Regions from separate parts of the Aeromicrobium halocynthiae genome, predicted to be linked through region 2. Evidence: predicted binding sites of a transcription regulator. Region 2 holds the regulator's gene; the other holds the start of a gene.
The links. The regulator LexA, encoded in region 2, represses DNA repair genes until DNA is damaged. The targets are predictions, from matches to a motif close to TCGAACANNTGTTCGA.

Region 1: a site for LexA is predicted at 1,476-1,491, ahead of ABD213_RS02965 (HNH endonuclease signature motif containing protein). Genes of this name have one in related genera too.

The regions. Positions count from the first base shown of each region.
Region 1 covers NZ_BAAAPY010000001.1:602,435-608,461, reverse strand. Annotated here, with positions in the region: gene ABD213_RS02970 (TetR/AcrR family transcriptional regulator) at 297-944, shown strand; gene ABD213_RS02965 (HNH endonuclease signature motif containing protein) at 1,495-2,709, shown strand; gene ABD213_RS02960 (HpcH/HpaI aldolase/citrate lyase family protein) at 2,733-3,611, opposite strand; gene ABD213_RS02955 (HpcH/HpaI aldolase/citrate lyase family protein) at 3,623-4,672, opposite strand; gene ABD213_RS02950 (hypothetical protein) at 4,751-5,590, opposite strand; gene dapD (2,3,4,5-tetrahydropyridine-2,6-dicarboxylate N-succinyltransferase) at 5,597-6,027, opposite strand, start outside.
Region 2 covers NZ_BAAAPY010000006.1:138,691-144,717, reverse strand. Annotated here, with positions in the region: gene ABD213_RS10125 (catalase) at 1-90, shown strand, start outside; gene ABD213_RS10120 (hypothetical protein) at 505-1,449, shown strand; gene ABD213_RS10115 (type 1 glutamine amidotransferase) at 1,478-2,179, opposite strand; gene ABD213_RS10110 (LysM peptidoglycan-binding domain-containing protein) at 2,364-2,750, opposite strand; gene lexA (transcriptional repressor LexA) at 3,056-3,862, shown strand; gene ABD213_RS10100 (ATP-dependent DNA helicase) at 3,914-5,878, opposite strand; gene hflX (GTPase HflX) at 5,951-6,027, opposite strand, start outside.

The sequences.
Region 1 (6,027 bases), on a different contig from region 2:
CCGGCGCGTCCGGCGCTGCGTCGTGCGCGGAGCGGGCCCGGGGGCCGGAGGACCGCGAGGGCGCCCACGGCCACGAGGCCGGGTCCGGTCCCGGTGTTGACGACGGCCTGGGCCGCGGACCGGTGCGTGTCCTCGACCCCCCGGGCGACGAGGGCGACCATCGCCGGCGAGGCCAGGCCGGCGCCTATGGAGGCGACGACGGTTGCGGGGGTGAACGTCGCGACCGTGGGGGACAGGGCCATCGCGAGCGACCCACCGGCCGCGGTGAGGATCGCCGCGACCACGAGCCGACAGGGGTGACGGTCCGCGCCGAGGCCGAGGGCTGCGCCCAGGCAGTACGCGACCGACGCACCGGAGGAGATCATCCCGGCGGTGGCGTCGTGACGATCCGCGACTCCACGCTCGCACGGCTCCTCGACGCCACCGACGAGCTCGTCTTCTCCGGCGGTATCGCGAACAGCCCGGTCGATGCGATCCTCGCCCGCGCAGGCGTGTCCCCGGCGACGATGTACCGCGCCTTCGACAGCAAGGAGGCGCTCGTCGCCGCCGCCCTGCGGCGCCGTCACGAGCGGTGGCTGGCGGTGTGGGACGAGGAGGTCGAGCGCGCGAGCGACGACGTCGACCGCCTCCTGTCGATCTTCTCGGCCCTCGAGCGGTTCCATGCCCAGCGCACCGCGGCCCGCTGGTGCGCCTTCCTCGGCACGTCGGCGGAGTACCCCGAGCCGCCGGAGCCGCTCGCGGCGGCACTGCTGGAGGAGACCCAGGCGATGCGGCGACGCCTCCACGACCTCGCAGTCCCCGTCGTCGGCGCGGGTGCCGCAGCCGAGCTCGCCGACCGGCTCGTGCTCGTCGCCTCCGGTGGGCTCGCGATGCGGTTGCGTCCACACGCCGAGGCCGGCACCGACGTCGCGCGCTCCCTCGTGGCGCAGGCGCGCACCGCGTGACGCGGCCGGAGGTGGCGCAGCAGGGCGCTCGTGCGCTGGCGTGAGCCGCCGCACATCGCACCAGGAAGGAGGGCCGACCATGAACGCACCGTTCATCGCCGTCGCCGCGCATCGCGCCGCGACGACGCCCACCGGACCCTCCCGCGAGGTCGTGCCCGTCTAGCCAGCCCCTGCCTGGCCACCCGTTCCCGTCGTCGGCGCGTCCTCGGCGAGTCGTCGCCACTCGATCGGATGATCGTGCCGGAGACCGTCCGGCGCAGGCGTCAGGCTGCCGCGACCAAGAGCGCGGTGCAGACCGACGTCGCCCGAGCGCGCGGACTGCGCTGAGATCCGGTCCGCCGGGCGGTCCCTGCGAGGGTCGCCCGGTGGGCGCCGGGCCCCACGCCCGCACCCGCCACCTCCTTCCCTGTCTCGATGGTCGAGTAGCGGGCGCGGCGACGAAGGAGCTCGCGGACGCGTATCGAGACCGGCACCGTCCATGCCGTTCTACCTCTCGACGACGGCCCGCCGAGCGCAGAGGACTGTCAGTGGTCGCACGTATGTTCGTTTCATGGACATCGGAGTGAACCGGCCCAAGGGGTCACTCGGCCTCGCGGCGCGGGCGCTGGCGATGGCCGAGGCGTCGTCCTACGTGGCGATGGTCCGGTTCCGTGACGCCGAGGTCGCCAGGATCGAGGCGTCGGCCTCGCCGATGCGTGCCATGGTGGAGCGGTCGATGATCGTTCTGGAGATCGGGCAGGAGATGGGCCTGTCGGAGCAGCAGGTCAATGCTCGGCTCGCCATCGCGGACCGGATGATCGAACGCGCTCCGCGATGCTGGGTGGCTTTCACCGACGGTCGGATCGACGCCTCCCGGGTTCGGGAGATCTCCACCGGCCTGGACCGGCTCGAGCGAGAAGAGTCCTGGACGCGGTTGGACGAGTCCGTGCTGCGGTACGCGACGACTCACACGACGGCGGAGGTGCGGGCGTGGGTCAAGCGGTTCGTCACCCGCGTCGAGCCGGAGGAGGCGCTGGACCGGGCAGAGAAGGCCCGCGCGGACCGGCACGTGCAGGTCACCCACGTCGAGGACGGCATGTCCTGGCTGTCGGCCTCCCTGCCGTCCCATCAGGCGGTGGCCGTGATGAAGCGCCTCGACCGCGCCGCCCGCGCACCCGTCGACCCCGACGACAGCCGGACGCTGTCCCAGCGCACCACCGACTTGTTCGTCTCATGGCTCACCCACGGCGAGACCACTGACCTGCCCACCGTGACCGGTGACATCGCCGTGACCATCGAAGCGGATGTCCTCACAGGCCTGGTCGACGGTCACGCCGAAGCCTCCGACGGCAGCTGGGAGGTGCCCGCGTCGTGGATCCTCGATGACCTCGATGCCGACGAGACGTTCTGGCACCGCATCATCACCGACCCGGTCCACGGGAACACGTTGGCTCACGATTACGTCGGCCGGTTCGCCCCCGAGATGTTGGCGAAGGCCATCCGATTCCGTGACGGGGTCTGCCGAGCACCCGGGTGCCGGGTTCCGGCAGAGAGGTGCGACCTGGACCATCGAGAACCCTGGCCCATCGGGGCGACCAACGGATCGAATATGTGGGCACTGTGCAGGCGGCACCACTCGATGAAGGGTCACGGCGTCCTGCGCTGGACCCTGCCCACCGGCCGCACCGTCGAGACCACCACGTCCGAGCACGACCCCCGCCCCGCACCACCGACGATCCTCGGCGAGGGCCTCGCCCGCATGATCATCGAGTACGCCGCCGCGTGACGGCGACGCCACCCGGTCCGGCGTCAGCGTGCCTGGATCGCCTCGTGGAAGGCGAGGATGCGGCGGGCGTCGCGGACGTGCAGCTCCTCGACCATCCGGCCGTTGAACGTCACCACGCCCTGGCCGTCGGCCTTGGCCTGCTCGAAGGTCTCGATGAGCTGCTCGGCGCGCTCCACGTCCTCGGCCGAGGGGGCGAAGATCGTGTTGGCCGGCTCCACCTGGCTCGGGTGGATGAGCGTCTTGCCGTCGAAGCCCATCTCGCGGCCCTGCCGTGCCTCGGCCTCGAAGCCCTCGGGGTCCTTGACCGCGTTGTACACGCCGTCGATGACCACCTTGCCGGCCGCGCGACACGCCAGCAGCGTCCACGCCAGCGACGTCAGCACGGTCGCGTTGCGGCCCGGCACGTGCAGCCCGAACGTCTCGTTGACGATGTCGTTGGTGCCCATCACGATCACCGTCAGGCGCTCGTGCGCTCCGGCGATCTCCTCGGCGTGCAGCAGGGCGCGCGGGGTCTCGATCATCGCCCACAGCTGCGTGTGCTCGGGGGCACCGGCGGCCTCCATGGCGGCGACGAGATCCTGCACCTGCTCGGCCGACTCGACCTTGGGCACGAGGATCGCGTCGGGACCGGCCTGGGCAGCGGCCGTGACGTCGGCGTCGTGCCACTGCGTGCCGATGGAGTTGACGCGGATCGCCAGCTCGCGGTGGCCGTACTCGCCGGAGCGGACCGCGGCGACGACGTTCTCGCGCCCGGTCTCCTTGGCGTCGGGCGCCACCGAGTCCTCGAGGTCGAGGATGAGGGCGTCGGCGTCGATCGTCTTGGCCTTCTCCAGCGCGCGCTCGTTGGCGCCGGGCATGTAGAGGACGGAACGGCGGGCGCGGAGCGTGGGGGTCTCGGACATGGGAGGTCTCCTCAGAGGTCGTAGGCGTCGGCGAGCTCGGGGTCGCGCTCGGCGAGCGCACGGGCGAGGTCGAGCATCACCAGGCACTGCTTGCAGGACGCGTCGTCCTCCATCTTGCCGTTGATCATGACGGCGCCGGACCCGTCGCCCATGGCCTCGACGACCTCCTTCGCGTGCGCGACGTCGGCGGGGTCGGGGGAGAAGACGCGCTTGGCGATGTCGATCTGCACCGGGTGCAGGCTCCACGCGCCGACACAGCCGAGCAGGAAGGCGTTGCGGAACTGGTCCTCGCAGGCCACGACGTCCTTGATGTCCCCGAAGGGCCCGTAGAACGGCAGGATGTCGTTCGCGGCGCACGCGTCGACCATGCGCGCGATCGTGTAGTGCCACAGGTCCTGCTGGTAGGTGGTGCGTCCTTCGGTGAGGTCCTCGCCGGTCGGGTCCTGGCGGACCAGGTAGCCGGGGTGACCACCGCCGACGCGCGTGGTCTTCATGCGTCGGCTCGCCGCGAGGTCGGCCGGGCCGAGGCTGATGCCCTGCATGCGCGGGCTGGCACCGGCGATCTCCTCGACGTTCGCGACACCCTCTGCGGTCTCGAGGATGGCGTGGACGAGGATCGGCCGCTCGAGCCCGGCACGTGCCTCCAGCTGGGCGAGCAGACGGTCGACGTAGTGGATGTCCTGCGCGCCCTCGACCTTCGGGACCATGACGACGTCGAGCTTGTGCCCGATCTCGGTGACGAGGGTGATGAGGTCGTCCAGGACCCAGGGGGAGTCGAGGCTGTTGACCCGCGTCCACAGCTGCGTCTGGCCGAAGTCGGTGGCCTTCGCGATGTCGACCAGACCCTGGCGGGCAGCTTCCTTCTTCTCGGTCTTCACCGCGTCCTCGAGATTGCCGAGGATGATGTCGACCTTCGCCGCGATGTCCGGCACCTTCGCCGCCATCTTCTCGTTGCTCGGATCGAAGAAGTGGATCATCCGGGACGGCCGGAACGGGACATCGGCGGCCGGGGCGGGAGCACCGACGGCCAGCGGACGGAGGAAAGCACGGGGGTTGCGCACGTGAGGACCCTTCGACGGACGGCTGGGTTACGCGTCAGTATGGCGGGCGGCGTGCCCACTGCGACCGGAGGGTGCGGCTCAGCCCAGCGTCACGGTGACCGTGCTCGGCGGCTCGGAGCCCTGGACCGCCTCGCCCTGCCAGCCGTCGGCGGACTCCTCGGCGGTCCACGTGCGACCGTCGACGTCGACGCTGCCGAGTCCGAGTCTGCTCGCGTTCGCCACGAGGTAGTGGGCGTACGACCACGCGAGCGCCGAACGGGACTCGGGCTCGCCCCCGGTCGGCACCGTCACCGTGAGGGTCCCTGCCTCGGCGGCGGTCTCGACCCGACCGAACGCGGTCGCGAGGTCGTCCTCGAGGTCCTCCAGCGAGCCACCGCCGGTCGGCTCGACCTGGCAGGAGAACGCGGCGGGGGAGAACCCGCGCAACGACGAGGCGAGGGCTCGCGCGTACGGCTCGTGCTGGGCGTAGGCCTCCGGGAAGGCGGAGCGCTGCACCTCCTGCGCCGCGACGGTGATCTCGAGGTCCTCGTACCCGTCGACCTCGACGAGCCCGTCGTAGAAGGCGCCGATCGAGTACACGGGGTCCATGATCTGCTCGACCGAGCCCCATCCCTGCGACGGCCGCTGCTGGAAGAGTCCGACGGAGTCACGGTCGCCGTAGTCGATGTTGCGGATCTTCGACTCCTGGAACGCCGTGGCGATGGCGATGGTCGTGGCCCGCGGCGGCAGGCCGCGTGCCTGCGCCATCGCCGCCATGAGGGACGACCAGCGTGCCTGCTCGGGGTCGACCTGGGCGCGGGTGCCGCCCACGTCGGCCTCGCAGTACTCGTCGCGCAGGCTCACCCGGTCACGCAGGGCGAAGACGGTCACCGCGACGACCACCACGGCGAGCACCAGCACCAGCGTGCGGGTCCTCATGGTCGTTCAGTTGGTGTGGAGCTCGGAGTTGAGCTCGATGCCCGCGCGGCCGTCGCGCGGCCGCGCCTCGACGGCGCCGGTCTCGCTGTTGGTCAGGAACAGCAGGTTGTCCTGACCGGAGAGCTCGAGGGCCTTGACGACCGTGCCGTCCGGGGTGCGCACCTTCGTGCCGGCGGTGACGTAGCAGCCGGCCGCGACGACGCAGTCGTCGCCGAGGGAGATGCCGATGCCGGAGTTCGCGCCGAGCAGCGAGTTCTCGCCGATGCTGATCGTCTCCGTGCCACCGCCGGAGAGGGTGCCCATGATCGAGGCGCCACCGCCGATGTCGGTGCCGTCGCCGACCACGACGCCGGCGGAGATGCGGCCCTCGACCATCGCGTGGCCGAGGGTGCCGGCGTTGAAGTTCACGAAGCCCTCGTGCATCACGGTGGTGCCCT
Region 2 (6,027 bases):
GGCGACGACGGCGCGCAGTCCGTGGACACCCTGATCGGCGTGCTGGCCGGGCACCGGGTGTGGGAGCGGTTCCCGCCGCCGGCGCTGTGAGCCGCGAACCGCGAGGGCCCGAGGTCAGGACGGATCCGGGCCCTCGCGGGACGTCCCACCGAAACGGGCCGGGCGCACCATGGCCTCCGACACCCCACCGGAGGCGCCGGACCCGGTGACCGGCACGTCGATTAACGTCTCCCTCAGCGGCGACGACGAGCGGATCCGCGAGTACTGGGACGGGCTCGCCGAGGGTGCCGACGTCGTCGTCCCGCTCGGCCCGGCGCCCTGGGGCGACGAGCTCGGCCGGCTCGACGACCGCTTCGGCGTCGCCTGGCTGGTCGACCTCGCCATCAGGCGAACGGTGCCGACGTCAGCGCCGCGCCCCGGTTCGCGCCCTCGGGGGCGTCGCGGCCCCGTTGCTAGGATCCTGGTTCGTCCCGATCCCGACGGAAGGTCGCCATGCCCCGGCCCGTGTCCCCCTGGTCCCGTGCACGCGATGCCGCAGACACCGCGTCGCCGTTCGCTGCGAGCGTCCTGCGTCGTGGTGCGGCGGGTCTCGCCGTGGGCGTGCTCGTGCTGGCCGGTTGCACCGGCGGCGGCACGGACGTTCCGGAGGAGGTGCCCACCCCGGCCGAGGCCGAGGACGCCGACGAGCCCACCGGCGACGCCCTGCAGCGCATCACCGAGCTCGACGCCATCAGCCTGCGTGGCCTCGAGCTGCCCGACGTGCCCGAGGGCATGGACCCCGTCGACGTGCGCACCGCCGCCGACACCGTCCGGGCCCTCGCCGTCGACGCCTTCACCAACCGGACGCTGTGGGCCGAGAGCCCGACCAGCGAGGTGCAACGCACCCACCTCGGCATCGGCGGGCCCACCTTCGCCGAGCAGGTCGAGACCAGTCCGCTGCTCGCCGACGGCCCTCCGACCGCACAGCTGTTCGTCTCCCTCTTCGACGCCGAGGCCCAACCGGTCGAGCTGCCCGTCGTGGTGAGCGCGGACTGGCAGGTCACCGAGGCCGCTGCCGAGGACGTCGACCCGGACGAGGAGCCCGGCGACGCAGGGAGCCCCGACGAGGCCGCCGGCACCCCCGCTCCGCTGGTGACGCTCGAGGTGCACGCGGTCTACTACGTCGGTGACGTCGACGAGCCGCGCATCGTGCTCATGCGCCGCACGATCGGCATCGGCGGGAACGACCTCGGCCGCATCGACGCGCCGAAGACGTGGCTCGTCGACACCGACCTCGTCGGCGCCGACGAGTGCGCCTTCTACACCGACGGCTTCGTGCGGCCTACCGAGGAGGAAGTGCCGGCCGTGGAGTACCTGCGCTTTCTCGAGGAGGTCGAATCCGAGGAGCAGGACGCCGCACTGACCGCCATGACACCGCTGGCGGACCTGCGCGCCGCGGCGTGCGACTGAGGGCGAGCGTCCTCGGCCGACGTGGCCCTCAGGTCTGCGGTGAGGGCCGACGCACCCGCAGGTAGGCCAGCGCGGCGTCGACGAGCTGGTGTGCCGACGCCTCGGCACGACCCGCGCTCAGCAGGGCGTGACGCCTCAGCAGCGACGGGTCGGCGCCGGACAGTCGGACGGTGTCGGCGTCCTCGTCGACCCACCGCGCATAGGTCTGCGGCGTCACCTCAGGGTGGAACTGCCACGCGATGGCCGGGGTGCCGAGGCTCTCGTCGGTGAAGCACTGCGGACCGAACCAGCTGCTGCCGAGGACACGGGCCTGCTGCGGCGGCACCATGACGTCGCGGTGGAACTGCGCCCAGGGACCCTCGGGGCACAGGACCGGGTCGACGGTGTCGACCCGCTTGAACCCCACCTCGGGGTCGTCGCCCCGGTAGGAGGTGCCGCCGAGGGCGCGGGCGAGGACCTGCGCGCCGAAGCAGATGCCCATCACCGGGGTGCCGGCGCGCAGCGCCGCACGGACGAGCGCCTCCTCGGCCTCGACCGACGCCTGCCAGCGAGGCTCGTGGGCGCCGCGCTCGGAGCCGAGCAGCAGCACGAGGGCCGACTCGCCGAGATCGGTGAAGACCGGCAGCTCGTCGCGGTCGAGCCACTCGGGGCGGTAGCCGAGCTGGGTCAGCCGAGCGACGACGTACCCGCCGTCGCGATCGGTGTCGTCGGCCACGACGTGGAAGCGCATGGCGTCATCATGCCCGTCCGCTCGTCGCCTCGACGCGCGCAGGGTCGGGACCGCCGGCTGCGGGGACGTCACGCCTGCGGCGGCAAAGGTGAACCCGACAGAGAGCCCGATCCGCGCACGACAACGGACACGGTGAGGGGTGCGGACCGCTCGGGCCGCACCCCTCACAGCGTTCTCGAGTGCCTCACTCGTAGACGGGCACCGCGAGCTCGCGGCCCATCTGCAGGGCACCGGCGCTGGAGAGCGCGTTCATGCGCATGATGTCGTCGACCGTGCGGCGCGGGTCGCCCGTGGGGTTGGCCTCGACGGCGATCTGCCAGAGGGTCTGGCCCGGCTGGACCGTCACGACCGTGGTGGCCGGGACGTCGCCCCGCTCACCGGAGGCGACGACCGACGGGCCGAGGGCCACGACGGCGAAGGCGATGACGGCGAGGGCCGCTGCCAGCACGACGAGGCGACCGCGACGCGTCAGGCGCACCGCGCCGGCGGAGCCGGAGGTCGAGGAGATGGGCCGCGTCGACGTGCGGGGCGCAGTGGTGAAGTGGCCGGGAGCGAGGGTGATGGTGCTCATGGGTGCCTCCGTGGGGAAGGGAACGGGTGCTGTGGAGTGAGGTGTCCGACCGAGGTCCGCGATGTCACTCGATCCGGGCCGCGGGGTGGTGCGACGGGGAACAGACGTTCGATCGAACACGTGTACGACACTACGACAGACCTCGGACAAAAACAGCCCCGAATCGAACGCGGGAGCGACATCGACCCCATCAGGCCTGGAATCGCGGGCAGAAATTTTTCGCAAGAAGTTTCGCGAGGCGTGTTCACGACACGCCGATCGAACAGATGTTTGGATCTGTCCGTGGAGGTCGTTACGGTGATCACATGAGCGACGACACGAAGACCTCCGACTCCCCCGAGGCTGGTACGCCAGCGGGCACGACCGCCCAGGCACCCCGCCGCGGCCGCCCGAAGGGTTCCAAGAACTCCCCGCGCGAGCTGCCCGACGGTCCGGTCGACGAGATGACCGGCCTGACCGAGCGGCAGCAGAAGATCCTCGTCTTCCTGCGCGAGATGATCGAGAAGCACGGCTACCCGCCCAGCATGCGCGAGATCGGTGTCGCCGTCGGCCTGGCCAGCACGTCCTCGGTCGCGCACCAGCTGCGCGTCCTGGAGCGTCTGGGCTACGTCCGGCGCGACCCGAACCGGCCGCGTGCCCTGGAGATCTTCCTGCCCGAGGTCCTCAAGGCCCGTCGCACGCTCGGTCCGGCCGAGGAGGACGAGGCCGACTCCACCGGCATCGGCGACGCCCGCCCCGCCGCCACGTACGTCCCGATGGTCGGCACGATCGCCGCCGGCGGGCCGATCCTCGCCGAGGAGCGGGTCGAGGACGTCCTTCCCCTTCCTGCCTCCATCGTCGGCGACGGCACCCTGTTCCTGCTGCAGGTCCAGGGCGACTCGATGATCGACGCGGCGATCTGCGAGGGCGACTTCGTCGTCGTGCGCCAGCAGCCGATGGCCGAGAACGGCGAGATCGTGGCCGCCATGCTCGACGGCGAGGCCACCGTCAAGACGTTCCAGCGCAAGGACGGCGCCACCTGGCTGATGCCGCACAACGAGAACTACTCCCCGATCGACGGCACCCACGCCACCATCTTGGGCAAGGTCACCGCGGTCCTTCGTCGTCTCTGACCCGGGGGCCGACCAGCGCAGGGCGTCAGCCCTGACCCACCGACCGCGACGTCAGGACTCGTCGAGTCGTCGCAGCGCGCCGAGCACGGCGTCGCGGTCGGTGGTGCGCCACATCGGCGGCAGGGACGCTGCCAGGAACGACCCGTACCGGGCGGTGACCAGTCGGGGGTCCAGGACCGCCACGACCCCGCGGTCGTCGGCGCGGCGGATCAACCGCCCGGCTCCCTGGGCCAGCAGCAGCGCGGCATGGCTCGCCGCGACGCTCATGAACCCGTTGCCCCCGCGCTTCTCGACCAGACGCTGGCGGGCGCTCATGAGTGGGTCGTCCGGGCGCGGGAACGGCACCCGGTCGATGATCACCAGCTGACACGTCGAGCCCGGCAGGTCGACGCCCTGCCACAGGCTCAACGTGCCGAACAGGCAGGTGGAGTCCGTCACCGCGAATCGCCGCGCCAGCTCCGGCAGCTGCGCGTCGCCCTGGCACCAGATGTCGAGGTCCGGGAGTCGCTCGCGCGTCGCCGCGGCAGCGGCCTCGGCGGCCCGGCGCGAGGAGAACAGCCCGAGGGTGCGTCCGCCGGCGGCCTCGACGAGCGCGGCGATCTCGTCCAGCTGCGCCTCCTGCAGCCCGTCGCGGCCCGGAGCCGGCAGGTGCTTGGCGACGTAGAGGATGCCCTGGCGGCCGTAGTCGAAGGGCGAGCCGACGTCGATGCCGCGCCACGACTCCTCGTCCCCGGCAGGCAGGCCGAGCGAGACCGCCAGCGGGTCGAACCCGCCGCCGAGGGTCAGCGTGGCCGAGGTCAGCACGACGGTCTTCTCGGCGAACAGTCGGTCGCGCAGCGCGAGGGAGACGTCGATCGGCGCGATGCGCAGCAGCGGCGCGCCGCTGCGCGTCTCTGCCACCCACAGCACCTCCGTCTCCTTGCCCGCAGCCATCCGCTCGGCGATCGTGCGCAGCTCCTCCAGCTGCGCCTTGGCCTGCTGACGGCCGGCGTCCTCACCGTCCTTCTCGTCGGCGGGCTTGACCAGCGCGGAGACCACGTTGCGGGCCGCGTCGCGCACCATCGCGAGGGCCTCGGACAGCGCCTCCTCCGCTCGCTCGATCCGACCCACCTGCGTGTGGCTCAACGCGTCACCGAGCGCGTCGGCGGCCTCGGTGAGGTCGTCGACGGCACGGTCGGCACGTTCGCCCCGCACCTGCGAGCGGGCGCGCCGCGCCGCGCGCTCGACGGCGCCCGCGTCGAGCTCCGCGGTGGCAGCCTGCGTGACGCGCGCGGCCAGCTCGTGGGCCTCGTCGACGACCACGGCGTCGTACTCGGGCAACATCGGGACGCCGTCGATCGCGTCGATCGCCAGCAGCGCGTGGTTGGTGACGACGACGTCGGCCTGCGCGGCGTCGTCGCGGGCACGCTCGGCGAAGCACTCCTCGGCGTAGGAGCAGCGGGTGGCGCCCAGACACTCGCGGTGGTTGACGCTGATCTGGCGCCACGCCCGCTCGGAGTGCGCGGGGGCGGAGTCGCGGTCGCCGACACTCTCCTTCTCGGCCTGGTCCTCGGCCCAGCGGCGCAGCGTCACGACCTCCGCGCCCAGCTCGCCCTCGGGCACCTCCACGAGCACCCCCTGGTCGTCCGGGACGCCCTCGCGCACCCGGTGCAGGCAGGCGTAGTTGGCCCGGCCCTTGACCACCGCGCAGTGCGGCACCTCGGCACCGACCGAGGCAGCGGCCGACCGCAGCGCGGGGATGTCGCGCTCGATGAGCTGGTGCTGCAGGGCGAGCGTCGCCGTCGCGATCACGACCCGCTCGCCGTGCAGCATGCTCGGCACGAGGTAGCCGAGGGACTTGCCGGTGCCCGTCCCCGCCTGCACCAGCAGGTGTCGCTCCTGGTCCAGCGCCTCCGCGACGGTCTCGGCCATCGTCACCTGGCCGGGCCGTTCGCTGCCGCCGACGGCGTCGACGGCGGCGTCGAGGACGGTACGCACGGTGGGCCGCACGGTCGGAGCAGTCGTCGGCTCAGGCATGCACGGAAGCCTAGGTCAGCACCCGCGTGACCCGGCCCGGGCGTCCACAGCGCAGCAGGCGACGAGGGCCGCTCAGGCGTGCTGCAGCTGGTGCGCGAGGTCCTCGGGCACCCGCGCCACGAGGTGGGTGCCGTGAGCGCCGTGCTCCA